2 linked regions of the Prochlorococcus marinus str. MIT 9313 genome follow. The protein of the gene in region 2 interacts with the protein of the main gene of each other region in a pairwise test. Links are inferred from orthologs where the notes say so. Each region holds a gene or a part of one and is shown on either strand. Other genes may lie near its edges. The genes, in order: AKG35_RS08895 and AKG35_RS10485.

Region 1 (14,920 bases), 310 kb from region 2 along the record:
GGGGGGAGAGCATGCTAACGCCCATAAATTCGACCAAAGAAATAAGCAGGAAGCAATCTATCCTTGAAATTTTTCTGAATTAAAGGTTGCAAGCATAACAGTAACGAATCAAGAAAAAGAGGCGAGTATTTAGAAAACAATTCAAAGTCATCAGCAGGCTTGCCGTAAAAGACTGAACCACAGTCAACTGACATTAAAGTCCTGAGTCGAAGTGATAAAAACTCACACCGCTCATTAAAGATTGACTTTCTAAGCGTGGTAGCTTTATCAGACATTAATTCAAGAAAAGCAATATAACTATAATTGCCGAGAATCGGAAGAAAGAGTGATTGAAATACTTGTCAATGCAAAGCGATGATGGAGTGGTTGATAATGCGGCAAGAAAAATAAACTCTGTAATTTATTACCAAGCATGACTTTGCAATTTCTACGATGAAATTGCTAGAAGGCAATAATGAAAGCGAGTCATTAAGACTACGAACAGGATATATAACAGGAACAAAATCACGCTTAGGCATCAATGCTGCTAAGGGTAAATGAAGACGATCTAGTTTTAGACAAGAAAGCATTTGGACTTGACATCAAACACGAAGTAGTAAAGTTTTTAGCTGTTTAGGAGACTCCTCAACAGGGAAATTTCTCTTGAAAACAGCTGCAAGCAAGATTTTCTGTAGTTTTTCTAAACTTTGGCCTTTGCAAAAAAAATAACGGCTAGCACCAAAATTCAAATGGTCACTATCTGTTTGATCGAAACAATGCAAGTGCTGGGGAAGAGTGACAATATTGATCAAATCACCATCATCAATCTTCCAATTAGCAGTCCATAAGTCTCACAAAAGAGCAAATGCAACTATCCCCAGACAAATCAATCGGCAACTGTCACCTCTTGCTGCAGCACCTAGGCCACATAGCATGACTTGCAGACGCAACGCAAATTCAACAGGGCTATTTTTTACCAACCCATTCGCCCATCTAATACACAGCAATTCGCCTAATACTCAAACAAAAATATCAAAACGTCCCAAAAGCGCATCTATTGTTAAGGTCTTGGCACTTCGGCTCTGGTATTTCTATCTTTAAAAAGCACATCAAGGTGTTGGGTGAAGCTCACAAAACTCTCTCAATCAGAGTTCGATAGAGGCTGTGAGCTCAACAATGTCTTAAAAGAGTGCTGGAAAGCTTTTTACAGCCTGACAGCTCAAATGAATAATGTAGAGACAGATAGCACAAAATATCTTCAACTCGATAGGCTTCGCCAGACTTGTGAAAAAAACATCGACGAATTCAAGCAGGAGCTAGATGAACTCAACTGGCTGATACGAATAGGGATTCGTGACTAGGCCGCAGAGCAGCAAAAGCTTTACCACCAATCAACAACAGCTCTTCTCTTTAAAAGCAACAACCTCAACAAATCACCGCGTTGGAGACGAGTTTCAGAGATCACTCAAGTGGTCTCTGCAATGCACCTCTTAACAAGTTCGGTTCGACCATTTGAATCGTCAGGCTCTCTTGATCAGAAGACTCATTCAAAGCTCAAGCACCACTGCACCACGTCGTAACTCATGCCAACGCCCGGCCCCTTGCCAAGCCACCACCGTGCTGGCCAAACCAGAAGGCGTCGGCCATGGCAATGGCCCCAACAATGGCAATCCTGGGAAACAAGTATGAGCAGCATCTGCCGAGAAAGTGGGTGCAGATCCAGACAAATTCGCGCTCGTGGTAGCTAGTGGCCCGCTCTGCTTCAGCAAGGTCCTCAGCATTCCACAATCCGGTACTCGCAACCCAAGCGTGAAAGCTCCAGGATTAAGAGCCTCAACAAGCACACCCGAAGCCGGTACAACCAAGGTGAGGGCCCCTGGCCAATAGCGCCTGGCCATCGACCAGACATCCTCCAAAGCAAGCGGCAAAACATGCGCAAGTAACTCTTCAGGAGTCGCTCCCATCAGGATCAGAGGTTTGTCGGCCGACCTCTGCTTGATGGTCCACAACTGTGCAGCGTGAACAGGAGCGGCCGCCAAAGCTGGCAAGGTGTCTGTGGGCAACAATGCCGCTGAACCAGCATGCAATCTGGATGCCAAGGCACTGGCGTCAAGAACAGCCGAGGGCAGAACTGCCATGGTTCAAAGAGTCTTGATAATCAGGATGCCGAGCAATGGCAAAGCGCCTTACCCCCAGTAAATCTGACTTGTAGTCCACATTCTCCAAACCCTGCTGACGCATCAAAGCCAGCACGGCATCGCTCTGGTCATGGTGGTGTTCCAAGAACAGCCAACCACCAGGCTCTAAGGCCTGCATGGCACCAGCAATGATTTGACGAGTGGCCACCAACCCATCGGCTCCCCCGTATAGAGCCAAATGCGGCTCATGATCACGGACCACGGGTTCAAGTTGAGCCATTACAACTTCTGGGATGTAGGGAGGATTGACCAGTACCAAGCTGAACTCTCCCCACCAAGGCCGCAAAGGCTCCCACCAACTGCCCTGATGCAGCTGCCATAAGGCATGGGGCGCAAGCCTTTGCAAGTTCCGTTTCGCCAAAGCCAAGGCCTCGATGCTGCAATCCACTGCATGTCCTCGCCAAACAGGGAGAGCGCGAGCCAACGCCACAGCTAGTGCTCCTGACCCTGTCCCCAAATCGGCCCAGCGACCAAAAGGTTTCCGAACCAATGCTTGCAAAGCAAAATCCACCAACAGCTCCGTCTCTTGTCGGGGAATCAATGCCACCGCACTGACCTCCAGCTCAAAATCCCTCCAAGGGCAGTAACCGATCAAATGCTGAAGAGGAATGTGATGATCAAGATGTTGCTTCCAGATCATTTCGAGCTGATCAAGAGATCGCTCAAGCAGCACTGAACGGCGTGGGTCGAGATAAAGCTGCTGAAGATCGCTCCAGCGCAAACCTCCACCCAAATCAAGCAACCAGTCAAAATCAACAGCACGGCCTCCTTCAGCCAACTGCAAACGACGCCAGGCCAATAGCTCTGCTGCGGAAATCTCCAGCAATGCCATCGAAACAGGCTAGGCCAAACGCCAATACAACCCAGGCTCTGCCACCAAAACCCCCTGCAGCTCCAACTGAAGCAATTGTTCTGTCAATCGCGCCGAAGACAGATTCAGACAGGTCATCAAATCCTCCAGGGACGCCCCATCGCCAATGGCCTTTAACAGTGCTGTATTGCCATGCTGGCCGGCTGGTGCGCTAGAGCGAGAACCAGACAAATCAACAGCAACCGAAGGAGAATGAACCGCCAGCGGACCAGCACCAAGTTGTTTTACAAGAGCTTCAGGGCTTAGCAAAGGGGAAGCCTGATCCAACAACAAAGCATTGCTACCGAGAGCCGACCATCGCCTTGCATCTCCGGGCACGACCAACAGCTGACATTGCTGCTCTATTGCCCGCCGCGCTGTAATCAAGGCTCCACTTCTCTCGGGGCACTCGACGACGACCACAGCCTTTGCCAAGGCCACCAATAGGCGATTACGGGCCGCAAAACAACCGCGCTTGACCAAAGTCTCCCGGGGCTGCTCTGTGACTAGCAGCCCTTGAGCCGCTACCAGAGCTTGAAGGCCCTCATTCTGCCGGGGATAGACCTTATGCAACGGTGTGCCCGGCACGCCCATAGGCGCACCACCGCCTTCCAAACAGCCGCGATGGGCAGCCGCATCAATCCCTTCTGCAAGGCCACTAATCACAGGCCAACCCGCTAGTGCCAAAGCACGACCCAATGCTTCCGCCACACGCAAACCATGGTTCGAAGGCCGTCGTGTGCCAACAATTGCAACCGCCCTACGGGCCCCAAGGCATCCCAAAAGCTCCTGCCGGCCCTGCCAAAAAAGCGCCAAAGGAGGGCGCTTCAAGGCACGAAACCCTTCCGGCCAAAGCACATCCACAGGCAACAAGACATCCTCCGGCACGTCGACACTTGGACAAGTTCCCCACTTGCTGCGGTGGAGGCTCAAGTCTTTGAACAAGGCTGTCGGCCAGGAGAGCACCTTGCGCAACCTTTCCTCAGGCCAAGTCCATAGCTCAGCCAGACTGACCTCGTGAGCCTGGCCTAGCGCCTCGAGGTCCCCCATTCGAGCAGCTCCAATCCCTGGACAGCGGCTCCAAAGCCACCACCAATGCCGAGATTCCACCAGCGGAATAGTACATATGAACTAATTATCTTACAGGCGAGGTTCGGCCCCCTGTTGTAGTTGCCGTAAAGCACTCGCAAGAGGCTCTGGGGGTTGACGTAGCACCCGCCGCCTCGAGCCCATGACATTGAGCAGCACAAGATCCACCTGAGCATCAGCGACCCGATCCCCTGCCTCCGATGCAAAAACTGTGAACCAGGGCCATCGCACCCCATCGCAGGGCAGAGACCAACTCTCCAGCTCTACCAGCTCACCATGGCGAAGCGCACGACGATAGTGAATCTCAAGACGCACCACAGGCATCTCCAATCCGGCTGCGGAGATGCGCGCATAGGGCAAACCTACCTGCGCCAAAGCCTCCACTCGAGCCTCCTCCAGCCATGCCACATAGGCTCCATGCCACATCACCCCAGCGTGATCTGTGTGCTGCGGTAACACCCGCCTACGCAGCTTCCAAGGCTGAGTCTTCTCACTCTTCATCAGCATGCTGAACTCCTAACTCACTCGGCATAGGCTGCTGCAAAGCCTGGTAAAGCTTGCAAAAGAACCTACTGACCAAGAACTAGCTGGGAGCAATGCTGAAAATGCTCTACCCGAACTGACCTTCCCAAGTTCACAACAGCTGATATCTGTCGGCTAAGTCTGGATTCCTGAAAGCTGTCCAGCTAGATCGTGGAACCCCACCAAAAGAGTTGTAACCCCTTCCCCGCCGAGACATTGGCAAGTTAATGAGAATCAGCCCCAACGCATTGGGTACACCCATCAAGCAAGGATGAATCAAAGCGAGGGGGGCCAAGATGGCGGTTGAAGAGAACCCAGATCTAGTTTCAATTGCTTGGGAGAGTCGCCAACAAGAACTGATCAAGGGCCTTTGGGACCTCGACACGCTGGTTGGGAGTTCCGGTGAGCAACTTCACCTGAGTTGATGAAACCGCTTTAGTCCTGATTGACCAGGACCAAGAACGCAGTTGAGACTGGCAAGCGGATGGCCTTCAAACCAGCAAGAAGTTGATCAGCTTTTGTTGCTGTTGGTCTGGATGTAAAGACCAATCAGAAACAACATCGGAACCGCTACGAACAGAAGGGTGGCTAGGAAGCCGAAGTTGTTTACAGGCATGGCCGCAGAGGATTACTCCGGGAAAGTATCACCCGCAAGCTACCCAAACTGCAATCTGCTCAAGCCTCGTCACCGGGCGTAGCAGCCCACGCCCTTTCAAAACCAGCTGAGATCACACCATCAAACCCCTCTGATTCGAGGGGTTTGATGGTCTATTAAGACAGCTTTTGCGCACGCGCCGCCTCAAGTCGACTCTTGGCATTAAGCAGGGCTTCCTGTGGTCGAGTCACGACGATCACTGACGACATAACAATGGTCTGACAAGCAAGGCGCCAATTCTCAGGGCGGCGCTTGAGCTTGATTTCCTCAACCTCAGTTCGTGGTGAAAGCGCACCAACTTTGCTTTCCCCCTCAATTCCAACAAAACAAGTAATGCACTGACCACAACCTCCACAGTTCCCCAACTTTCCTTTCAGCCCATAGAGCTCCATCCCCTCGCGCAAGGCAACCTCCCTGAGATTTTCGCCTTGCTTGCACTCAACATCTTTGCCTTCCCGGACAAAGCGAATGATGGGCATGGATCTGGAACGCAAAAGACAACCCATTTTGTCTCAAGCGCGGCATTGCAGTTTGTAACCAAGCCTGAATATCAGCAAAACCTCAGCCTGAGGAAATCGATAGCCCTCCAAACCCACTCTTTTAAGAGCTATTCATGTATCACTGCACGTTGCAGCTAGCGACAACCTTCTCCACACTTAATGGTGCACGTCTTACGATCTGCGGGTCTGGCTGCATTAGCAGCTTCGTTTCGTTCCCCCGAACCTGACCCATGGGATTGCCCTGGTATCGGGTGCACACGGTCGTCATCAACGACCCCGGCCGACTTCTGGCCGTGCACCTCATGCACACAGCCCTGTTAGCCGGCTGGGCCGGCTCCATGGCCCTCTACGAATTAGCCATCTTCGATCCTTCGGATCCCGTCCTCAACCCCATGTGGCGGCAAGGCATGTATGTCATGCCGTTCATGACCCGCTGCGGAATTACTGGCAGCTGGGGGGGCTGGAGCATCACCGGTGAAACCGGTGTTGATCCAGGCCTCTGGAGCTTCGAAGGTGTTGCTGCCGCTCACATCATCTTCAGTGGCCTGTTAATGCTGGCCGCAATCTGGCACTGGACCTACTGGGATCTTGATCTTTGGCTAGATCCACGTACTCAAGAACCTGCTTTAGACCTTCCAAAAATCTTCGGCATCCACCTGACACTTGCAGGTGCTGTTTGCTTCGGCTTTGGAGCCTTCCATCTATCTGGACTTTATGGTCCTGGGATGTGGGTCTCTGATTCCTATGGACTAACAGGTCATATGGAGAATGTCGCGCCCGAATGGGGTGCTGCAGGATTCAACCCCTTCAGCCCAGGCGGCATTGTGGCGAACCACATTGCTGCAGGAATCTTTGGATTCCTTGGTGGCCATTTCCAAATGCTCAACCGCCCACCTGAAAGGCTTTACAAAGCCCTTCGCATGGGCAATATCGAAACAGTCTTAGCCAGTGGTTGTGCTGCTGTTTGCGCAATTGCCTTCATCGTTTCAGGAACGATGTGGTATGGATCTGCAGCCACACCTGTTGAACTGTTTGGACCTACCCGTTATCAGTGGGACCAAAATTTCTACAGAACTGAAATCAACCGTCGTGTCCAGTCAGCCATGGATGAAGGCGCTACTCAAGAGGCGGCATATGCCGCTATCCCTGAGAAGCTTGCCTTCTACGACTACGTAGGTAACAGCCCTGCAAAGGGTGGTCTATTTAGGGTTGGTGCCATGGTGAATGGCGACGGTCTTGCTACTGGCTGGCTCGGCCACATCACGTTCAAAGACAAGGCAGGCAATGATCTGCAGGTCCGTCGCATCCCGAATTTCTTCGAGAACTTCCCTGTGTTACTCGAAGATCAGAATGGCGTCGTGCGTGCTGACATCCCCTTCCGCCGTGCTGAAGCAAAGAATTCCTTTGAGCAGCAAGGCGTAACGGCAACCATCTATGGCGGTTCCATGGATGGGAAAACCTTCACTGATACCGCTGATGTGAAGCGTCTGGCTCGCAAGGCTCAACTTGGTGAAGCCTTTACTTTCGACCGCGAGACCTATGCTTCGGACGGTGTTTTCCGAAGCTCACCTCGAGGCTGGTTCACCTTTGCTCACGTCAACTTTGCGCTCTTGTTCCTATTCGGCCACTGGTGGCATGCAGCTAGGACCTTGTACCGCGATGTGTTTGCCGGTATCGATCCTGACCTCGGCGACCAAGTTGAATTCGGTGTTTTCCAAAAGTTGGGCGACTCTTCTACTCGTCGCGTTCCAGGGCAAACTTAAGCCTTCCACAGGAACTACACCTTCAGCTGATCGACCTTACGGAGACTCTCAATGGATGCTTTTGCTTACACCCTCTTAATGACCCTGGTGGTTGCCACTCTGTTCTTCGCGGTTGCATTCCGTGATCCGCCGAAAATCGGCAAAGACAGTGGCAAATAAAACGCCAATCTCTTTAAAGCCCCGCTTCGGCGGGGCTTTTTTTTGTCTTTAAGCACTTCTTCCTCCAATCTCGTTGATCCAAATAATCATGCAGTCTTATTGTCTCGCAAAGGATTTACAGCACTAAAGCCTGAGAATGCAGTTCAACAGGTCCTTCTCAAGGCTCGAATTACTGTCTAGACTTAGTTCTCTAAGATTGGAGTCTTACGGGCATGCAATGCCCCTCCTGCCAAAACACTGATAGTCGGGTACTTGAATCCCGCGCTGCTGATGCCGGGCGAAGTGTAAGAAGGCGCCGTGAATGCTTACATTGCGACTTTCGCTTCACTACCTACGAACGCGTCGAAACTGTTCCAATCACAGTTTTGAAGCGTAATGGCAATAGGGAGACTTTCAATCGCAGTAAAATCCTTAATGGCCTTACGCTTGCCTGTCAAAAAACCGGTCTCGAGCAAGACAGACTTGAGTCAATGGTGAACGAGCTTGAACTGCAACTTCAGCAAAGAAGTGGGCGTGAAGTGAATAGTGCTGAAATCGGCGAAATGGTTTTGGACCAACTATCGGAAATGAGCGAGGTCGCTTACGTACGCTTTGCGTCGGTATATCGTGATTTCCGTGGAGTTAATGATTTCGTAGCAGCACTTGAAGGCATTCATGCCAACAAGGAACAGCTCGCAGCCGTTCGCTGAGAATAAGAAGTCAATCTGTAGAGTGATCAATTAATTCCGAAAGGTCGGCGGGCCACTCGGATTTCCTTGCGCACTGCCATAGGGCAGACCGCCATCCAACAATGTCTGCGACCCCTACTGAACAAGTTCAGGACTCTGCTGCTGATAGCACTAGCAGCGAGCAGGTAATCAATACCACTTCTGAAACAGCCGAAGCTGCCAAGCAAGCCTTGGCTGAAGAAGACCTGAGCATTCCAGAGGATGTCCCAACAGCCGATGACCCAAGCAGCCGAGCAGCCAAAAACGACCTGAGTGGAGCTGGATTCACCCTCGATGAATTTGCATCACTACTGAGCAAGTACGACTACAACTTCAAGCCAGGTGACATTGTCAACGGCACGGTATTTGCCCTTGAATCAAAGGGCGCAATGATCGACATCGGGGCCAAGACAGCAGCCTTCATGCCCCTTCAGGAAGTGTCAATCAATCGGGTTGAAGGACTCAGCGACGTCTTACTTCCAGGAGAGATCCGCGAGTTCTTCATCATGAGTGAGGAGAACGAAGACGGACAACTTTCCCTTTCAATCCGCCGCATCGAATACCAACGTGCATGGGAACGGGTAAGGCAGCTGCAAAAGGAAGATGCCACCATTTACTCCGAAGTGTTTGCGACCAATCGCGGGGGTGCCCTGGTCAGGGTGGAAGGCCTGAGAGGGTTCATCCCCGGATCACACATCAGCACCCGCAAGCCAAAGGAAGAGCTTGTCGCGGACTTCCTACCTTTGAAATTCCTCGAAGTCGACGAAGAACGCAATCGCTTGGTACTGAGCCATCGCCGTGCTCTGGTTGAAAGGAAGATGAATCGCCTTGAGGTTGGCGAAGTCGTCATCGGCGCCGTTCGCGGCATCAAGCCCTACGGAGCCTTCATCGACATCGGTGGCGTGAGTGGCCTACTTCACATCTCCGAAATTAGTCACGAGCATATCGAGACCCCCCACTCGGTTCTTAACGTGAATGATCAGATGAAGGTCATGATCATCGATCTCGATGCGGAGAGAGGTCGAATTTCACTATCTACCAAGGCCCTTGAGCCCGAACCCGGAGACATGCTCACCGATCCACAAAAGGTCTTTGACAAAGCTGAAGAAATGGCCGCCCGCTACAAGCAAATGCTGCTCGAGCAGGCCGAGGAAGGCGAAGATCCAGAAGTTGTCCCCCTCGACTAATCCTGATAGCTAGCCCATGCCTCAACTATTGCTGAGGGGGACGCCCATCGGCAAGATCCAAGGGGTGCTGTTCGACAAGGATGGCACCCTTTGCCATAGCGAACCCCATCTGCTCACTCTGGCAAAGGGAAGAATCGAACAAGCCATTCGTCGGTTTCACGGAGGGAATGCCAGCGAAAGTGTGGTTTGCAAAATTGAGGAGCTTCTCTCTGCTGCCTATGGCCTCAACGCTGAAGGACTCGATCCAGGCGGAACGATCGCCGTAGCGTCAAGGCATCACAACTTAATCTCCACAGCAACGGTGTTCTGTCTGCTCGGAGAAGGCTGGCCACAGGCTCTTGCTCTGGCCAATGAAGTGTTCGCAGCTGTGGATGCTCTTGAGAATGAAGTGCCCTGCCTAGTAACAAAAAGGACTCTGCTACCAGGTGCCCTTACGGTCTTGCAAGCGCTGCGACAACAAGGGGTGACCTGCGCCGTGATTAGCAATGACAGCGCCTCAGGGATTGAGACGTTCCTGAACCAAAACAATCTTCATGACACGGTGACCGAGCTCTGGAGCGCTGAGCATCGACCAGCTAAGCCCAATCCAAATGCCGTCAAAAGACTCTGCCAGTTAATGGGATTAGCCCCCGCCCAGTGCGCCTTGATTGGTGATGCCGATTCCGATTTACAGATGGCTCGACAGGCTGGTATAGGTCTCAGCCTTGGTTACATGGCCGGCTGGAATCAACCCCCAACACTGACGAACTACCACCACCTCATCCACCACTGGAATGATCTAGCCGTCAAGTAGCCGTCAAGGCAGACCCTAAAATTACGCATAACTTCAGTTCTCCATGAGCCGTTACGTCTTCACCTCTGAGTCCGTCACAGAAGGGCATCCCGACAAGATCTGTGATCAAGTGAGTGATGCCGTTCTAGACGCCCTACTCGCTCAAGACCCCAGCAGCCGAGTTGCCTGTGAAACAGTTGTCAACACAGGGCTCTGCCTCATTACAGGCGAAGTGACCTCAAACGCCCAGGTTGATTTCATCCATCTTGTTAGGAACGTAATCCGCGAGATTGGTTATAGCGGTGCTCGTGCAGGTGGGTTTGATGCCACGAGTTGCGCCGTGCTCGTTGCCCTGGATCAACAATCACCAGACATCGCCCAAGGGGTTAATGAAGCCGACGACCATTCAGGTGATCCTCTTGACAAGGTGGGAGCAGGAGACCAAGGGATCATGTTTGGCTACGCCTGCGACGAGACCCCTGAGCTGATGCCCCTACCCATCAGCCTCGCCCATCGCCTTGCCCGTCAACTCGCTGCAGTCCGTCATGACGGGTCTCTGAGCTACTTGCTACCTGATGGGAAAACCCAAGTCAGTGTGGTCTACGAAAACGACCGTCCTGTCGCGATCGACACGATTTTGATCTCCACTCAACACACCTCGGAGGTAGAGGGCATCTCAGATGAGAATGGAATCCGTGAGCGGATCACTCAAGACCTCTGGACCCATGTCGTAGAACCAGCGACTGCTGACCTCCCCCTCAAACCCAATCGTGAGGCGACCCGCTTTTTAGTCAATCCAACCGGTAAGTTTGTGGTGGGAGGCCCCCAGGGGGATGCTGGCCTTACTGGCCGGAAGATCATCGTAGATACCTACGGCGGCTATGCCCGCCATGGTGGTGGAGCCTTTTCCGGCAAAGACCCAACCAAAGTGGACCGCTCTGCTGCCTACGCCGCACGATTTGTGGCCAAGTGTCTTGTAGCAGCAGGCCTCGCTCAACGTGCAGAGGTGCAACTCAGCTATGCCATTGGCGTGGCTAAACCCGTATCGATCCTAGTGGAATCTTTTGGCACCGGAAAAGTCACGAATGACGAACTCACAGCCTTGGTGCAAGACCATTTTGACCTGCGACCTGGTGCCATCATCGAACAATTCAAGCTGCGTCAGCTGCCTCAGCAACGCGGAGGACGGTTCTACCAAGACACTGCTGCCTATGGCCACTTCGGCCGCCCTGATCTAAAGCTTCCCTGGGAAGACGTTACTGACAAGGCCTCCACTCTGCTTCAAGCAGAGGCCCAACAACAAAAACAGGGAAGCAGCCTCTAGAAACCCCATGCCTAACTCGTCCCTGGCGCTCGGCATCGACCTTGGCACCAGCGGCGTACGGCTTGCCGTGCTCAACGAGCACGGCAAGCTGATCCACACAAGCAAAACGGACTATCCAAAAGGGCTTGAGAGTCCTGAAGACTGGAAAACCTGCTGCACAGAGCTGATTCGTGCTTTACCTAGCAGCCTGCGACAAAACCTGGGTGCAGTCGCTATCGATGGCACATCAGGAACACTGCTGGCCTGCGACCGCTCTGGCAAACCACTCGACACAGCGCTGCCATATCACCTGAGCTGCCCGGAACAAAGGCCATCACTCATCTCCCTTGTATCCCATGAAGAACCAGCCTCAAGTGTGAGCAGCAGCCTGGCAAGAGCTCTACGACTCATCAGCACACATGGCCCCTCTGTTCTGCTTCGCCATCAAGCGGACTGGATCAGCGGCTGGTTGCTAGACAATTGGTGCTGGGGAGAAGAAGGCAACAACCTGCGCTTGGGCTGGAATTTGATTGATCAGGCCTGGCCTACCAGCTTTGCCGAGACAGCCTGGCGGGCAGCACTTCCTGAGATCGTAAGCAGCGGCAAAGTTCTGGGTACGGTGGCACCTGAGCAGTCCCAAAGCCTTGGCCTACCGAAACAACTCCTCGTAGTAGCAGGTACCACCGACGCCAATGCTGCTGTTTTAACTGCCAATGCAGGTCCCGACGACGGCATTACCGTGCTGGGCAGCACTCTTGTGCTGAAACGTTTTACGGAAGGTCCAATCCGTGGTGCTGGCATCACCAACCATCGCGTTGGCGGACGATGGCTCTGCGGCGGAGCCTCCAATGCCGGGGGCAGCGTCCTTCGACAACTGTTCAGTGATACTCAGCTCAAAGAGTTAAGCCGCCAGATCAATCCAGAGTTCAACAGTGGTCTAATGCTGCGCCCTCTTCCCGGCCCCGGCGAACGCTTCCCAATTGACGACCCCACACTCGAACCACAGCTAACTCCACGACCTGTGAGCGATTCCCTGTACCTCCATGGCCTGCTAGAAGGCCTCGCACACATCGAATTGCAAGGCTGGCAACGTCTCAAAGAACTTGGCGCACCCCCTCCCAAGCAAGTGATCAGCCTGGGAGGGGGTGCCCGCAATCCCCAATGGCGTCGATTAAGAGAACGGATCCTTGGCATACCCGTCAAGACTTGCACCAATCCACCAGCTGCCGGAGTCGCCCGTCTGGCCTTGCAAGCGATCTCTCCTCAACACAACTTGGTTAGTACCAAGCAAGAAGCGGATCACCAGCTCTGAATGGTGCTAACCAAATGGCATAACCACATTTTGACTGGACTGGTTGTCATGAAGATAAGTTCAATGAGCTTCAATGTGATGGAACTAGAGAGACTTCCTTCTTGATCAGCGCTTTGACTAACTCCTAGTGGGAAGAGCTCACTTCAGGCTCTCCAATCTCTAGTCTCAAAATTTCCAACATCACTGCTGATGAGCTCCGATCCCCTCACCCCTGATGTCAGTGCACGCATCTGTCGCCACATGAATGGCGACCATGCAGAAGCTGTTATGAATTATGCGCGTTACTACGGAGGAATTAAAGACCCCCAAACAGCCAAGATGATTTTAATTACCTCAGAAAAGATGGAACTTGAAGTGGATGGGGATGCCTTAGAGATCAAGTTCGACCACACTCTCAACGATAGTGAAGATGCCCATCACACTCTGGTGGCCATGCTGAAAGCCATGCCGAAATCATCTGGCTGATATTGCCTCATAAGGGAACCCTGCCAAAAGAACGAGAGGAATCCTTGCTTCAGAAGCTGAACTGCATTGCTTTCATCCCTGATGCGAGCAGGTCATGCCCTGCTCATGCAACCCCAGTGCCCCATCTGCCGGGCAGCGATTACCTCAGATGCCGAGTGTTCCAAGCCTTGCCTGAACTGTTGCATGAAACTCGATCTACCAGCCGATGGCTTAAGAGGCTTCAGTCCCCTGAACTGGCGTGCGCTGGGTTGGTACGAAGGTCATCTCCGCCGGCTGTTGTTGAATCTGCGTCGCAATCGGAAGCTCTCAGCCATCCACGCCTTAGCAAAACTGCTGACCCCGCTCGTCCCCATCAACGCTGTGCTGGTCCCGATTCCGAGCTGGAAAAGCCTAAGCCGAGCAAATCCTGTACCCCAACTTCTGGCCAGTGGCTTATGCCGTCCCTGCCATGGCCTCTTACGCCGCCGCCATGCAACCGTGGGACAACACCATCTCGACAGAGAGCTACGCCAGCGAAATCAAATTCATTCATTCGAAGCGGTGCCAGGCCTTAGCAACAACGCAACTGACTGGTCCTTTCATCGGGTTTGGATTGTTGATGACATCCTCACCACTGGTGCCACAGCTCTGGCAGCCAGAAATTGCTTGCAGAATCTTGGCATTACTGTAGGTGGTGCGATCTGCCTGGCAAAAACCCCAAAACAAAAGAGCAAATACAACCCCAAAACCATTCGCAATGGGTGAGTCTGGCCAACAGGGCGACTGTCAGTCCAGAGGCAATGTTTAGCTTTAGCCGAAAAGATGCATGGTCAAGAATTAGGCCACGAGTCAAAAGAGCAAACGCCGTCATAGATACCAACAGGGCATGCATGGCCTTTACCTTCAATTGAAAAGCGCATAGGGCAGGGAATGCAGAAAGCCAACAGAGCGACAAGATCAACTGCTCGAACAAGACACCGAGCCAAACCGGCAGCCTGAGTAAGCATGAGAATTCCTCTAGCCAGATGGGCCAACCAGGAGGAAACACGCAGGCTGATAGCGCTTTGTCCAACAGACTGCCCCCAGCCCCCGAGCATCAAGTCATAGAAGGGAGGGTGTGAGTCGGTTTTCTACTAATCGAAGATGGAAAGAACTGCGAGCTAAAACGCCTGAATCACAGTGCGCAGCTCATCACCGCAAAGACTAGAGCGATCGATCAGGCAGAAGGCTTTGATGGCAAAAAACAAGCTCACCATCAACGCAGGAACGACAACGCCACTGCTGATCTACTGATGAGCTTTGGACTGCCCCCTGAAGCATCATGATCATCGCCGCCAAGACGCGATTGGGTTTGCGCCACAGCAAGGTTGCTGACCCAGCGGCCTAAGGCAATGATTTCATCACCACCCTGGCAAGGCTTTGCCTCACCCAGTGATTTAAGATTCCGAGGTCGCGAAGGCGACTAGCCGGGATAGCTCAG
Region 2 (14,760 bases):
GGAGTTGCGCGCGGATTATGTGTTGGAGATGCCGCTCACTGCTGCAGTCACCTTGGCGTTATGGCGGCTGGGGTGTTGGTGGGATCCACAGCGAGGTGGACGTTGGGTACAGGCCCTTTTTGCTGCGGCTGCTTGTACGGCGGCACTTTTGGTAAAGCAAAGCGCTTTGTTGGTTTTGCTTCCGGCGCTGTTATGGGCCAGTTGGTGTGCCTTATGTCGTACCAATCGCACCCGATTTCAGCTGCTGGCAGGTGTGGGTGTGTTTTTGTTCGGCGTGGGCCCTTGGTTACGTCACAACTGGATCACAACGCTTGGAGGAACCAATAGGGCCGTGATCGAATCGGCGGCTAGGGAAGGGGACCCTTCTCTATGGACCCTTGAAAACTGGCTTTGGTATCCACGTTTGTTGCCGGCGCAGTTAGGCCCTGTTCTGCTCATCGTTGGCCTCAGTGGTTGTGTGCTCTGGTTGGGTATTCACTGCCGCAGCCTTGGATCTTCAACACAGAGAGCAGTGTCTTCTGATGATCCACTGGCTTGGCGTTGGCTGATCGTGACTCTGCTGGCTGGTTGGTTGTTCACCAGCCTCAGTCCGAATAAGGGTGATCGATATATCACTCCACTGCTCCCACCATTGCTTTTGTTGCTTGCTAGGGGTTGGTGGCAATGGGGGTTGTGGGCGAAGCGTCGCTGGCTGAAGGGCTCCTGGCTGATTTTGCCTACGACCCTCTTGGCGGGGTTGTTGGCCATCCTTCCTTCAGCTTTGTCGGCTCAGATCACTCGTTTGTCAGAGCGCCACAAGGGGCCTGTGGAGGCCATTGTCCGGGCGGCTGGAGGCGCTGATCCCAATGGCTTGCCCACCACAATCATCGTGGTGCCCAGTACTCCGGATCTCAATCAGCACAATGTCAGTTATTTCGGTCGCAGACGGGGTGGACGATTGGTAGGTCGCCAGCTTGGTAGTAGTGCAGGTGATGTGGAGCCGGTGCTGCAGCAGGCTGAGTGGGTTGTGCTTGCAGAGGGAGATCAGGGCTCAGTTCGAGACACTGCGGCACGCCTTGATCAGGCTGTTCGCAGCAGTGGTGTATTTGTTGAGCTGCGCCGTTTTTCACGGCAATCTGGCGGCAGCTATTCCCTTTGGGCACGCAGTTCTGGGGCTCCTAGGGCAGCAAGCTTTGCTGAGCGTTTTCCCTCTCTGGCCCAGGGGTTGGCGAAGGGACCTCAAGGGCTTGAGCCAGTCTTTGCTGCGGTCTCTGTCGAACATATGTTGGATGGCCATTTCAGTTATCGAACTGAAGTGCGAGAAGCCGCAATGCGGCGTTTGCTTGATAATCCTGTTGATACCGATGCCCGCTGGACATTGGCGCTTTTGGCAGTGTTGGCGAATCGCCCTGTTGAGGCAGCGACTCAATTCGCCGTCTTGGAGAAACGACTACCAGAGAGTCCTTGGCCCAGTGTTTATCGCAGTGGGGTGATCCTGGCGGGCTTGAATCCCTGGCAGGCATCAGCTGTGGCTGATAGAGCCCAGCGCAAGCATCCCAATGATCTATTGGCCGGTCTTGGTGATCTCAGTGGGGTTTTGGCAGGAGCTTTGTGGCGTTTGCCTGCGGCCTCAGGCTCGATCCCTAAGGCTGTGGAACAGGTTGAGGAAGCGCTAAAGCCCTCTTCTCATGAGAAGGGTTCCAGCTGATCGATCCTTAGCCACACGTCCGGAACAGGCATGCGCCAGCGCACTTGCCCATAGCCCTCTTTGACGGCCAGCAGTTCACCTGGACCTTCGAAAATGTAGTCGGGGGGAGAAGGATCACTGGCCGCTGCTTCAGTGCTGCTGCTAAAGGCGTGCCTATTGACCCGAACAAGGGCTCCTTTTTTGAGGGCTGCCGTGGCCTTTGCTGGTGCAGATGTTTCGGCCATGACGTGGTTTTCTCTAAGACTCAGGCTAGAACCTCCTCAGGAACACCAACATTCTGATTTGGGTCATTCACTCGCCCTCTATTTTTTGGCCTTCGGAGCTCTGTTGCTTGTAGCCGTGCTTCTCGATGACATGGCGGCTCGCGTGAGGGTTCCGGGGATCCTGATGGTGCTGATTCTTGGTTTGTTGGTTGATAACCATTTGACTGTGGCTTCGGATGCGGCTGATGCGCTCCCTCCCTTGCTTTCCTTGGTCCACGCAGACCAAATCACGCAGGCAGCACTTGTTTTAGTGCTTTTCTTCGGGGGGCTCACGACGAATTGGGCAGAGATGCGCTCTGTGATCCCATCGGCCCTAAGGCTGGCAAGTTTTGGTGCTTTATTCACAGCCCTTCTGATCACCTTGGCGATGCTTGGATTTGGCTTGGCCGAAGGGAGTGCTGGTTGGGTGGTGTTGTTCCCGCAGGCTTTGTTCGTGGGCGCGATGTTGTCCAGTACGGATGCATCTGCGACCTTTGCTCTCTTGCGGCCTCTCGCTGGACGCCTACCTAAGCCTGTTTTGGACCTGATTGAGACGGAGTCGGGCTTCAACGACCCTGTCGCTGTGGTTTTGGCAGGGGTGGCAATGGCTTTGGCAGGCGGGGAGGGTGTTGCTCCGGCTGCTTTGGTGACTGTGGTGTTACGTCAGTTTCTGTTGGGCATCTTGCTTGGCTTTCTCGGGGGGAGTCTCACCACTCAGGTGCTCGGTAGTCGTAGGTCTCTAAATACCAATTCCATGTTGCCAGTTGTGAGTCTTGCTTTGTTGATGGTGCTTGCAGGTGGAACCACCTTGATGGGTGGCAGTGCCTTGTTGGCTGCTTATGTGGCGGGGCTTGTGCTCGGCAATGGTTCAAGCACCGATCAGTTGGTGCTTGCGGAGGCCCATTCCAGTTTTGCAAAAATGGCTGAACTGCTTTTGTTTCTTTGTATGGGGCTGGTGGTTTCCCCTGAGGACGTTGTTCGAGCAGCTGGCGGAGCATTCCTACTGTTTCTCTTAATGCAGGTGGTGCGTTGGTTGATTGTTCACTTTCTGCTCTTACGCAGCTCATTTTCGTTAGGGCAGCGGACGTTTGTGTGCTGGGCTGGCCTGCGTGGTGCGGTGCCTATTGCTTTAGCGATTCAGGTCTGGGCTTCGTCGTCGGTGAGTTGGGGAAAAACCATGCCTCCCCTCGCCCTGGCGGTGGTTTTGTTCGGATTGTTGTTCCAGGGGTTTGCTTTAGTGCCTATTGCAAATCGCCTTGGGCTAGCTAGTCCACTGAAGGCTCCGCTCTCAGCCCCTTAGTCTCGCGGCCAATGCCGTCAGTTCTTTTATGCGCCTTCTACTTGTTGGTTGCACAGGTTTTGTCGGCCGTGAGCTGGTCCCCCAGTTGTTGGCAGCCAAGCATCAGTTGATCTTGGTCAGTCGCAAGGCTGCCTCTGGGTTCGATCAAGAGCGCCAGGCAGGGCAGTTGGAGTGGCTGCAGATCAATCCGGCGGATCCAAACAGTTGGCTTGATGGCCCACTACTGACTGCCTTGGCCCAAGTAGAAGGAGTGGTGAACCTGGCCGGAGAACCTATCGCTGAGCAGCGCTGGACAGCTGCTCATTGTCAGAAGCTGGAGTCGAGTCGTTTGGACACAACCAGGGCATTGGTGAAAGCCATGAGTCAACTCAAGACACCACCAAGAGTGCTCTTGAATGCCTCTGCAGTGGGCTATTACGGCACCAGTCCAGATGGCTACTTCACGGAAAAGAGTCCTTGTGGACAAGATTTCCTCGCTCACCTTTGTGAGCGCTGGGAGGCTGCAGCTGCTGCTAAACCGTCTGCTACCAGATTGGTAGTAGTGCGTATTGGCATCGTTCTAGGGCCCGACGGAGGGGCTCTAGGCAAGATGCTGCCAGTGTTCAGGCTTGGTATTGGTGGTCCGGTGGGCAGTGGCCTTCAGTGGATGAGTTGGATTCATCGCACTGATCTGTGTCAGTTGATTGAAAAGGCTCTTAAGGAACGGGCTTGGTCCGGTGTGGTGAATGGGGTTGCTCCTGAGCCTGTCCCTATGGCTTCGTTCGCGGAGGTTCTCGGCAAGACTCTTGGTCGTCCAAGCCTCTTGCCGGTTCCAGGTCCGCTCCTCAAAATCTTGCTTGGGGATGGCGCTCGTGTCGTCCTTGAGGGTCAACAGGTGGTCTCAGAACGACTTGCAGGGTTGGGTTTCAGGTTTAAGTATCCCGATCTATGCCAGGCCTTATCCGCAGCCACCATGCCCACACCCCATTGATGAGGGCAGCGGTCATTAACAGGCTGATGGCGGGCAAAAATAGGGGCATCCAGAGTTGCTGAAACAGTCCTATTGGTTTCTCCACTCCCTGGCTTGCGGCCAGGATCGCTGTGACAAACCAGAGTGCTCCGGCAATCACTAGGAACACATCGATGATCAGCAGTCGGTCCAACCACTGTTTCCATTGGGGATCGGCAGAAGGAGTTGTCATTGATGTCTTTCAGTGAGCATGTTTGTAATGGCTTGGGCTAATCGTTGCCCGCCACCTGCCACCCCGAGTCTTTGCAAGGCCTGCTTCTGGCATTGTTGTTGCAGGTCAGGGTCCGCTTGGCTGCGTTTCAATAGCTCCAGAGTCAGTTTGGCAGTGTTCTGCAGGTTGAGCGCTTCGCCAGGCTTCCCACCAGCACAAAACACAGTGGGCCCGAGTAGTCGGCGCTGAGCTTCTGCGAATGCGGCGGTGAATTGGGGCCCCATCCCTGGAAGTTGTAGCACTGGCTTAGCGAGTCCTACCGCTTGTTCAGTCGCCGTGCCCGCCATGCTGATCAGGAGGTCGCTGCTCTGAAGGACCGCAATGAAACAGTTGCGTTGCAAGGTGATGTGTCGTTGACCGAGCACAAGCTTGGTGCGTGTTGCGTTGCCAATACCAGGTTGCATTTGCCAGCCTTTTTGAGCGACTAATTGAGCCAGGCTGCTGTCGTCTAGAGCTGGGACCAGTGCAAGATCTAGGCTTATTTCATCGCAGGCTAGTAGTTGTTCTGGAAGATTTTCCACCATCGCCAACAGCAACAGCAGGTTGTGTTCTAGTTCTGGGAGGCGGCTGCCAGGCAGAAGTCCTAGGCGATAACGGCAGCTTGGTAAGGGTGCTTGAGGTGTGAGGACTGGATCCATAAAGGGATTGCCCAGAAAGCTCACTGGGCGTTGAAGTTGAGCCGTGAGGTCTGTTGCGGTGAGCTCGTCGCGGCTGTAAACACCCAAAAACCGCTTACTTTTCAGACAGCTGCCACAAGGCCAAGGCAATCGCAGCCGACCTTCATAGTGACTGGAATAAGCCACTAGGTAGATCGCGACGGGACGGCAGCTAAGCCAAGCTGCCATCACAGGGATCACATCGCCAATCACCACCAGCAGGTCGTAGTGGTCTGCCACCTGCAACAAACGTCCCAGGCGCCTTAGGAGATAGAACACTTGGCCTTGTAGCAGTTCAGTCAGCCTGCCTCGAAGACTGGTGTATCCAAGCCCGCCTGTGCTGAATGCTTTGGCCTGTCCAAGGATTTTGATTCCTGCCTCGGTATAGGCATGACCATGACCGACCAAAGGCAGGGCCTCTAGTTGATGGCCGAGGTTGAGCAGGGTTTTGCCTAGTAGGGCACCGGAAAGGTCTTCCCCGTGTCCATTACTCAACAGCAGCAGCTTCGCCAAATCAGAGCTCCAGCCAAGCCTTTACTTTCTTCAAAGCATGCCAATTTGGTCTGCGAAGTAACCCATCGGCGATTGAGTCCTTGAGGTCTTTTGCAAACTCCGGTGCAACAGCAAGAATTTTTTGCACCATGTCGATTTGATCTCTTACACCCTTGGAGTTGGTTTCCAGCAGGGCCAGGCTGAGGTTGATACGAGCTTGGGGATCCTGGGCGTTGAGCTTTACCGCAGTGCGCGCGCTGCGCAGGGCCTCATCGGGTTGAGCATTTAGAAGCTGTAGCCAGGCTAGGCATGTCCAGCCAGCCGCTTGATTGGGCGTCGTTGCTGTGATGGTTTTGAAGTCTTCGATCAGCTCACTGGCTTCAGCTCCGGACTGATACCGGGCCATGGCTGTTTCGAAGAGGTTCTCGTTGGTGGACGCCATCTGATGCAGCAGAACTGCTTAGGTCTCTTCAGATTCCCACGGAGCGGTGGCCATTGACTTCAGACAGCGAATGAGCTGCCGCAACCGCAGGTTTGGCTGGCGTTGGGATTGGTGAAATTGAAGCCGCCGCCAATCATTTCAGTGCTGAAATCCAATTGCATCCCATAGATGTACAGCAGGCTCTTGGGATCACAGATCACACGGAAACTTGCGCCATCGGTTGCGGTGTACTCATAGACCTCATCACCCTCTTGGATATCGGCTGAGGGGACAAAATCCATGGTGTAGCTCATGCCGCTGCAGCCGCCCGAGCGCACGCCTACTCGCAGTACCTGATCATTCCCCTTCTCAAGGCAGAGCCTGGCCAACTGCTGCATAGCTGTGTTGGTGATTTGGATGCCTTTGCCGTCAGTCGCTGTGTGGTGGGTTGCAGGATGAGTGGTGCTGGTCATTCAGTGCTGGCACAGACCTCAATTCATTTTATGGAGGGATGTCTCTCGTTGCACTATCCAATGCAGTCAACCTATCCGCCATATTTATAGAGTCGGAAGGATTTTTGTAGGAAGCGCGTGCGGGTCGCCATTGTGGGCGCTGGGCTTGCCGGATTGGCTGCAGCGGTTGATCTCGTTGATGCCGGTCATACCGTGGATCTCTACGAAGCTCGGCCGTTCATTGGTGGCAAGGTTGGTAGTTGGGAAGATCCAGATGGCAACCATGTCGAAATGGGGTTGCATGTTTTCTTTTTCAATTACGCCAATCTTTTTGCGCTGATGCGCAAGGTGGGTGCCATTGACAATCTGCTGCCAAAGGACCACACCCATTTGTTCGTCAATCGTGGTGGTGATCTTCGATCTCTTGATTTTCGTTTTGCGCTAGGGGCTCCTTTTAACGGTCTCAAGGCATTTTTTACCACTCCTCAGCTGAACTGGATCGATAAATTGCGCAATGCCCTTGCTCTGGGAACGAGTCCCATTGTTAGGGGCCTGGTGGATTACGAGGGGGCCATGAGCACAATCCGTGCTCTCGATGCAGTGAGTTTTCAACAGTGGTTTCTCAGTCATGGCGGCAGCCTGCAGAGCATTCAGCGCATGTGGAACCCGGTTGCCTATGCCCTTGGCTTTATTGACTGTGAGGCGATCTCTGCCCGTTGCATGCTCACCATTTTCATGATGTTTGCAGCTCGTACGGAAGCATCCAAGCTGAATTTGCTTAAAGGCTCCCCTCATCGTTGGCTTACCGCGCCGATTCTTGATTACATCCAGGCAAGGGGTGGTCGTCTTCATCTCCGCCATCGTGTTCGTGAGGTGCACTTTCGCGATGACGACGTTCCCGTGGTTACCGGGCTCAGCCTTGGCACACCAGAAGGGGATGTCATGGTTGAAGCTGATTGCTATTTGGCCGCTTGCGATGTGCCAGGCATTCAGCGCTTGCTTCCTGAAGCATGGCGTAAGTTCCCCCAATTTGATGACATCTACAAGCTCCAAGCCGTGCCAGTCGCCACCGTGCAGCTGCGTTACGACGGCTGGGTGACTGAGTTGGGTAATGACCCCATACACGAGGCTGCACGCAGGGATCTTCGGAGTCCTGTTGGCTTGGATAATCTTTTGTATACAGCTGATGCAGATTTCAGCTGCTTTGCGGATCTGGCTTTGGCGAGTCCTGAGGACTATCGCCGGGAGGGTCTGGGCTCTTTACTCCAATGTGTACTCACTCCTGGTGACCCCTGGATTTCTAAATCCGTAGAGACGATCGTTTCGCACACCGATGCTCAAGTGCGTGAATTGTTCCCTTCGTCTCTTTCTCTCAAGCTGGTGTGGAGCAACGTCGTCAAACTTGCTCAGTCTCTTTATCGAGAAGCCCCAGGGATGGAGCCTTATAGACCAGATCAGTGCACGCCTGTCAGTAATTTCTTTTTGGCGGGGAGTTATACCCGCCAGGATTACATCGACTCAATGGAGGGTGCCACGATGAGTGGCCATTTGGCTGCGGCGGCGATCCTTCATCAACCAGCGATGTTGGCCACCAATGAGGCGGTGGCTTAACGATGGGACGCTGGCTTGAACATACAGTTTCTAGCGATATCAATGCTCCCGTTGAGCAGGTATGGGCTGTATGGATGGATCTCGAGGCCATGCCTCGCTGGATGAACTGGATTGAATCTGTCAAGACTCTTGATGATCCGAGTCTCACTGATTGGACCTTGGCTGCTCAGGGCTTTCGTTTCCATTGGCAGGCAAGGATCAGCAAGCAGGTTGAAGGCCAGCAGTTGCAATGGGAATCCATAGGAGGGCTACCTACGAAAGGTGCTGTGCGTTTCTATCCGGAGAGCGAGAACCGTACAGCTGTGAAATTGAGCGTTACTTACGAGTTACCGAGGCCCTTGGCACCCTTGATGGAACCGAGCATCCTGGGAGGGATTGTTACTCGTGAGCTCCAGGCCAATCTTGACAGATTTAGGGATCTTGTGGAAAGCGGTTACTGCGTTTCTTCCTGAGTGCTCGAGGACAGCCGCCTGGCGGCTGATGAGTGGATTGATCCTGCTCACGGTTGCGCTAACGGGATGCAGTACCGATCGCTCCACTACCGAGAAGTTGGCTACAACACCGCGATCGGCTACGGATAGTTCTGAGCAGCTTTTGATGCCGATTGATCTTTCTGATCGGCTCACGCCACTGCCTTCGGCCATAGAGGTTCAGGATCGAGTGGTTGCAGGTCGAAGGGATCCTTTTCAACCGCTTGTTGGCTCAACGACTTCAAATGGCTTCATCCTGAAAGGTGTCCTGGTTGTTGGCGGGCAGCAGCGGGCATTGGTTCAAACATCAGATGGATCAGGAGCATTGTGCGTGGGGCCTGGAGGTCGTTGCCCCGGTCAGGTTGAGGCGGACCAGCTGTTACCGCCAAGCTGGTCGCTGCTATCGATCGACGTTCAGCGCGGGTGCATCACCTTGAGCCAGGGGGGCAAGTCTCAGCCTCCGACCTGCATGCTTTAACACAAGCACTGATAAGCCCCTCAAGGTTGTGGGGATCGGCTTCTTGATCGACCCTTCCAAAATGCTGCTCACAGCTGAGGCTTGTCTGGGGGCCGATGGAGATGACTTTGACTGTTTCAAGTTGCTGTAGCCAGTCGCTGCCAAAACGATGGCTGAGCAAACTTGCTGTGTGTGCAGCGGTCTTGCCGCTGCTGAAAGCAATTGCATCCACATTGCTGTTTGCGAGGGCTGTGGCCGTGTCATCCGGGATTGCTTCTGGGCAACGGGATTCATAAGCTGCCACTTCAATCACGTGTGCTCCGCTTTCCCGGAAGGCTTCTCCCAGAATGGTGCGGCCACCGCTCTGCACTCTTGGCAGCAGCATTTTCAGTCCAAAGCCTGACACTGGGAAATGATTGATCAGGCTGTCAGCCACAAAGTTGGGTGGAACAAAATCAACAGCAGCTCCTAGGTGTTCAAGATATTGGGCTGTTTTGCGGCCTACTGCTGCAAGTTTTAGTCCCTTGGGACGATTGGCAAGAGATTGGCCGATCCGCTGCAGCCGTTCTTCAACGGCCCGTACTCCATTGGCACTGGAGAACACCAACCAGTGGAATGTCTTGATGTCGGCTAAGGCATCATCGAGGGGTTGCCAATCGTCGGGTGGGCCAATTACAAGAGCGGGCAGATCCAGAACGTTTGATCCAAGGGCATGAAGCTGACTCCGAGCCTCACTCTGTTGCTCCTGGGCACGGGTCATGATGATTGTGCGGCCATGAAGGGGAGCTATGGGTTTGCTGCTCATTTCTCTTCCTCATTCAGTTTCACAATGCCTGCTACCTGATGGCGCAGCCCTTCGCTTTCCTTGCTTCGTCCTTGACGGTGCAGCAGCGTAATCGCCTTGTTAAAGCTGTTGCGGGCACCATTGATGTCCCCAGCGACGAGCATCGCGACCGCATGATTTTGGTGGGTCTCAGCATGTTCAGGATTAAGTTGCTTCGCTTGTTCGTAGGCGTATAAGGCTTCTACAAGATTGCCTTGGCGACGCTGCATTAATCCGAGGTTGTACCACGCCAGAGCGACTTCCGGGGCTTGTTGGGTAGCGGTGGTGGTGAGTGCGATGGCTTCATCCAGTTGCTCTTGTTGCATGAGCAGGGCTGCCAGGTTGAGGCGAGCTCCCAGGCTCACTCTGATGTCCATGGGTAGAGCCACGGCTTCGCGGTAGGCGGTGACGGCTCCTTGGGGATCGTCTTGGGCAAGGGCAATGCCTAGGTGCAGAAGAAGTTCGTAGCGTTCGATCGGATTGGCATTCGTGTTTTCGTTCTGCTTTAGGCCTTGCCGCAAGAGTTGGATGCCGCGCTCTTTTTGCCCTTCGTCCACCTCGAGAGCGCCGAGCTTTGCACAGGTATATGGATCGCCTGGATGCTCAGCCAGCCAGGCCTCCATTGCTGTCCTCAACCGTTGGGATTTGTTGCTGCTTTGGAGTAGATCTGGCCGGTAGCCTTCGTGGAACAAAGTCGGCTCAAGGTAATCGACGATGCGCCAATGGGGTTCTTCGCTGAGCAGATCCCTCACGCTGTCGTCAATCATGGAGTGGTATGGGCGGCTCCAGTGGATTCGCGGGTGTCGGCGGAACAGACGGCTGACGTTGGAATAAGGGGACATCGTTGCTCCCTGCTCAAAGCGCAGCAGGTTTATAACCAGAACATCTGGCTGAGCCATCAAGTTTTGTAGGCCTGAGATGGCCTCAGCGCGTAGTTGTTCATCGGCATCAAGAACAAGGACCCAATCCCCCGTGATCAGGTTCAGGGCGGCATTACGGGCTGGGGCAAAGTCCCCTGGCCACGGCAGGTGCTCTATTCGTGCACCGGCGGCTTCAGCTATGGCCACTGTTGCATCCGTGGACCCCGTGTCGACTAGCACGATTTCGTCTACGAACCCTTTCACGGACGCCAGGCAGGCTCCCAGGCGACTCTCTTCGTTGCGTACGACCATCGAGAGGCTGAGCATTGGAGCTGGTTCGTAGGTTGGCTCGAGGATATAGACGTCAGTCAGTGAAGTCTTGGAACAGCGGCGTTTGGGCACTTGATTGCACCTGCGCTGGTTGTAGCAGGCAGGTAAGAACCTGGCGCTGCGCTTCAGGCATCTGACCAGGGCTGTAAGCCGCGGGGATGCCGATATTTAACACTTCAATCAGCTCATCCCAGATGTAAGGACTGCCGTAGACAACTAGGCCTGCGAGGCGTTTTTGCTGTTGGAGTTGCTTGACGGTTGCCACCCATGGCTCGTGGCGATCCTGGTCGCCACGGAAGGGGTTCCCGCGTAAGAAAAGTTGCAGCATTACTGGGCCGATGCCCAATCGTTCTAGAGCTAAAGGCTGATCTCGGTCGTCTTGCCAGGGAGAGATCCCTAGGGGGTGATAGAGCAAACTTTGAAACCCAGCTTCAGAGGGCAGTACGAGTGCTGGGGCCGTGGCTGTGAGTACCGAGCAGGGCAAGACTCCATCCACCCGCAGGAGATTGATGCCTGACTCAGTTGGGGTGACCGGTCCTGGATGGTGGATTTTTAGCGATGCAGTCACCAGTTCTCTGGCGAGAGCACGGTCTTCATCTCGTTCCAGGGGTTTGTCAATGCTTGTGCTGTCTTTGAGGGCCAGCTTTGCAGTGGAGGTACCAACTTTTTGTAAGGCTTCTCTCCGGCGCTCTTGGGAGGCGTGCAAACGTTGCATTGGAATTTGGCCCGACTGGAGGGCCTCGCATAGGGCCTCGATAGCGTCATCTGCGTTCTCGGGCATTAAAATCAGATCAGCTCCGGCGGCAAAGGCCATCACGGCGGCTTCGCCAGCGTTATAGGACTGAGTGATTGCTCGCATGACCAGGGCATCGGTCACGACCAAGCCCTCGAACTTGAGTTGGCGGCGTAAAATGTCTTGGAGAACAGCTGGGGACAGGGTCGCCGGAGAGGAGGCGTCGAGGTTTCGCATCAATAGATGGGCCGTCATGATGCTGTCGATGCCGGCTTTCATGACGGCCTGGAAAGGCACGAGTTCAAGCTCCATAAGCTGGCGGAGGTTGTCATCCAGTACAGGCAACTGCAGATGGGAATCCATTCCCGTATTGCCATGACCTGGGAAGTGTTTGGCGCATCCCAGCACACCTTCTGCTGCAAGGCCTTGTTGGAAAGCACAGGCCAAAGAAGAGACGGTGGCAGTGTCTTCTCCCCATGCCCGCACATTGATGACAGGGTTGGCTGGGTTGTTGTTGACATCGCAGACGGGTGCTAACACCCAGTTGAGTCCGCAGCGTCGAGCTTGGTGTCCTGTGCAGCGGCCGTAGCGCTCGGCCAGATTGGCAGCACGACGTTGGTCTTCTTGATAGAGCCGTCCAAGGGCCATGGGCGGTACGAGCCAAGTACCGCCTTCAAAGCGTTGACCGACACCCTCTTCCACATCGGCACATAACAGGAGGGGTGCTTTCGCCCATTGTCTAAGTTTCTTGCAGCGATGCCTTATTTCGTTGCTTGTGCCGCCCAGCAAAATCACACCGCCCACACCTTCAGCGAGCAGACGTTTGAGCTCAGCGTTGCTTAGTTCCCATTTTGGATAACGGCGTTGATCATCGCTGGCATGACCACTTGCTCGCACCACCAGCAACTCAGCGACTTGACGTCGAAGGGGGCTCTGGATCGGCGGGCTCACGTTTTGTTGACAGTTGTTGTCTCGTAAGTCGTTGGTTGATCACTCTCTGATTGCACTTCTCCAAGGGTTTCTCGCTGTTGTTCCAATTGCTCAAGAAGGTTCAATACCGAAGTTCCCTTCTCGATTCCGCGATCCAAATGAAAGTGCACTTCAGGTGCACGTCGCATCTGCAATCTGCGGCCAAGCTCGCCTCTGAGGAAACCACTGGCGGCTTCTAGACCCTCTAGCACTTCAGAGCGTTGGATCTCTTCGCCGTAAATGCTCACAAAAATCTTGCAGTGCTGTAGATCGCCGGAGACTTCCACATTCGTAATACTCACCATGCCCTGATGCACCCGTTCGTCGCGGATGCCATGGATGAGTAATTCGCTTGTTTCTCGGCGGATTAGGGCAGCGACCCGCTCCACTCGTCGCCCAGGTGCCATATCTATGTCAGTGATGTTGGATACACCATGGCATGCATGATTAAGACAATGCTGATCAATCCACTTATTAGGGCTCCAATGATGGCTATTGCTGTCACGGGATTACTGCGTCGCTTGGCGAGTGGCTCGATGTAGTTGTTGAGCAAACCAAGACAGAAGGCGATGAGGTATCGCGGATAGCGTGACAAGTTGAGAAATAACTCTCTCATCTTCAGTTATTGCAGAGGGTTTTTGGGAAAGGGGTTAGCCCAAAGTGAGGATGAAGCTACTTCTGAAGTCACAGATCAGCTGAGAGCGAAGCTTGCCTGTATCGTGCATCCTCAGTGTGACCAGTTATACGACGTTAGTTTAGTGAGGCAGAAGTCACTGCGGCAGTTCCTTTGAGAGACCGCAGAGCAGCGCCTTAGGGCTTGCTGTTGCCTCTATTGCTTAGAGCGGTGAGCGGGGGGCTCAGATCTCAGCCCAGTTCGTGCGGCCATTCTGGTGATAGTCGTAGCCAGTGTTGCTCCAGAAAAGGCAATTGGTGAAGCCTTTAAAGCGGAAGAAATCTGGAACACTTCTCTTCGGCGCGCAGTAAACTTCTGTTGATTTATTGCTCAGCATCCACCATTTGCGGTTGCTAAATTGAATTATTTGCCTAGAAGAAACTGTATGATTGGTGTCTTAAAATACAGCCATTTTGCTATCTTTTAAAGTCAATTGTATTGACTTGGCTTGATTGAATCTGTATACAACACCTCTTTTCATTTTTTACTCTCAGCCGAAAGTGAAATGCGATTATTGCCCTCTTTGCCTTAGCGGGCTTTTGACGCTGTTAGCTACTCTGCCGTTCTTTTGGCAGAGCAAACGATGATGGAACTGCATCAATTCCGCCATTCCGCCTTCTGTCTCAAGGTGCGGATGGTCTTGCAGGCCAAGGGTTTGACTTACCAGGTGGTGGAAGTTACCCCCGGGTTAGGACAGCTCAACGTGTTTCGCTTGTCAGGTCAGCGTCAGGTCCCGGTACTTGTCGATGGCGATGTTGTTTTGGCAGATTCCAGCACTATTGCTCGACATCTAGAGGCTAAGCAGCCGGAACCACCCCTCATTCCGGTTGATCCACAGCAGGCCGCGCAGGTGTACTTGATTGAAGATTGGGCTGATACGACATTGGCGCGGGCAGGCCGGTCAGCTTTGTTGCAGGCTGCTGCCTTGGATTCTGAGTTGCGTTTAGCTCTTCTTCCAGAAGATTTGCCAACTCCCTTGCGTCAGGTCATGGGAGATCTCCCTGGGGGGTTGTTGAACGGTGCCTCTGAGATCATTGGCAAGGCAGAGAGGGTTGAGTTATTAACGAGCCTCGAACAATTGGCTGATTTGATGCAGAAAAGGTCCTGGCTAGTAGGAGATGCGATGAGCTTGGCTGATTTAGCTGTAGCCGCTCAGATTTCTTTAATGCGTTTCCCAGCCTCGGCTGGGGCAGCACTTGCCGGTAAAGGTGTGTTCGGCCTGAGTGATCACCCGCGGCTGCAGCCCTTATTCCACTGGAGGGATCAGCTTGAGTTGTCATTGCTTGAGAAGGATGACTCAGCCCGATGAGCCTTGCTTGAACATCGATCCAGAAATGGCTGTCTAATGTCTGATCCCTTGATTC

Evidence for each region.
Region 1: the proteins of AKG35_RS10485 (region 2) and AKG35_RS08895 interact in binary tests that used the Escherichia coli proteins (3 or more experiments, as listed by UniProt). The link is inferred for Prochlorococcus marinus str. MIT 9313 from one-to-one orthologs.

Annotation. Positions count from the first base shown.
Region 1 is NC_005071.1:1,763,770-1,778,689, forward strand. Bases 4,092-6,994 are described here. They hold AKG35_RS08895 (2Fe-2S iron-sulfur cluster-binding protein), read right to left. Parts: upstream 5,773-6,994; coding sequence 5,410-5,772; downstream 4,092-5,409. Other genes in these bases: AKG35_RS08890 (acyl-CoA thioesterase), read right to left, coding at 4,168-4,623; AKG35_RS13660 (hypothetical protein), read left to right, coding at 4,935-5,063; psbM (photosystem II reaction center protein PsbM), read right to left, coding at 5,150-5,254; psbB (photosystem II chlorophyll-binding protein CP47), read left to right, coding at 6,024-6,994. Outside these bases: AKG35_RS08875 (L-threonylcarbamoyladenylate synthase), read right to left, coding at 1,527-2,117; prmC (peptide chain release factor N(5)-glutamine methyltransferase), read right to left, coding at 2,089-3,009; AKG35_RS08885 (DNA processing protein DprA), read right to left, coding at 3,019-4,077; more of psbB, read left to right, coding at 6,995-7,556; AKG35_RS08905 (photosystem II reaction center protein T), read left to right, coding at 7,608-7,715; transcriptional regulator NrdR, read left to right, coding at 7,928-8,404; AKG35_RS08915 (30S ribosomal protein S1), read left to right, coding at 8,506-9,609; AKG35_RS08920 (HAD family hydrolase), read left to right, coding at 9,626-10,402; metK (methionine adenosyltransferase), read left to right, coding at 10,446-11,705; AKG35_RS08930 (FGGY-family carbohydrate kinase), read left to right, coding at 11,713-12,996; AKG35_RS08935 (DUF2470 domain-containing protein), read left to right, coding at 13,186-13,461; AKG35_RS08940 (ComF family protein), read left to right, coding at 13,543-14,205. UniProt on the Escherichia coli protein: Ferredoxin are iron-sulfur proteins that transfer electrons in a wide variety of metabolic reactions. Although the function of this ferredoxin is unknown it is probable that it has a role as a cellular electron transfer protein.
Region 2 is NC_005071.1:2,072,043-2,086,802, reverse strand. Bases 4,796-7,538 are described here. They hold AKG35_RS10485 (HesB/IscA family protein), read right to left. Parts: upstream 6,492-7,538; coding sequence 6,099-6,491; downstream 4,796-6,098. Other genes in these bases: zds (9,9'-di-cis-zeta-carotene desaturase), read left to right, coding at 6,609-7,538; AKG35_RS10490 (hypothetical protein), read right to left, coding at 5,620-6,039; AKG35_RS10495 (lipid-A-disaccharide synthase-related protein), read right to left, coding at 4,796-5,618. In the rest of the region: AKG35_RS10520 (phospholipid carrier-dependent glycosyltransferase), read left to right, coding at 1-1,687; AKG35_RS10515 (NAD(P)H-quinone oxidoreductase subunit O), read right to left, coding at 1,666-1,911; AKG35_RS10510 (cation:proton antiporter), read left to right, coding at 1,910-3,229; AKG35_RS10505 (TIGR01777 family oxidoreductase), read left to right, coding at 3,258-4,199; AKG35_RS10500 (hypothetical protein), read right to left, coding at 4,141-4,410; more of AKG35_RS10495, read right to left, coding at 4,407-4,795; more of zds, read left to right, coding at 7,539-8,081; AKG35_RS10475 (SRPBCC family protein), read left to right, coding at 8,084-8,533; AKG35_RS10470 (hypothetical protein), read left to right, coding at 8,562-9,029; AKG35_RS10465 (uroporphyrinogen-III synthase), read right to left, coding at 8,980-9,813; AKG35_RS10460 (glycosyltransferase), read right to left, coding at 9,810-11,093; AKG35_RS10455 (glycoside hydrolase family 3 N-terminal domain-containing protein), read right to left, coding at 11,056-12,705; 30S ribosome-binding factor RbfA, read right to left, coding at 12,702-13,130; AKG35_RS10445 (DUF751 family protein), read right to left, coding at 13,133-13,339; AKG35_RS10440 (glutathione S-transferase family protein), read left to right, coding at 13,980-14,705; AKG35_RS10435 (chlororespiratory reduction protein 7), read left to right, coding at 14,742-14,760. UniProt on the Escherichia coli protein: Is able to transfer iron-sulfur clusters to apo-ferredoxin. Multiple cycles of [2Fe2S] cluster formation and transfer are observed, suggesting that IscA acts catalytically.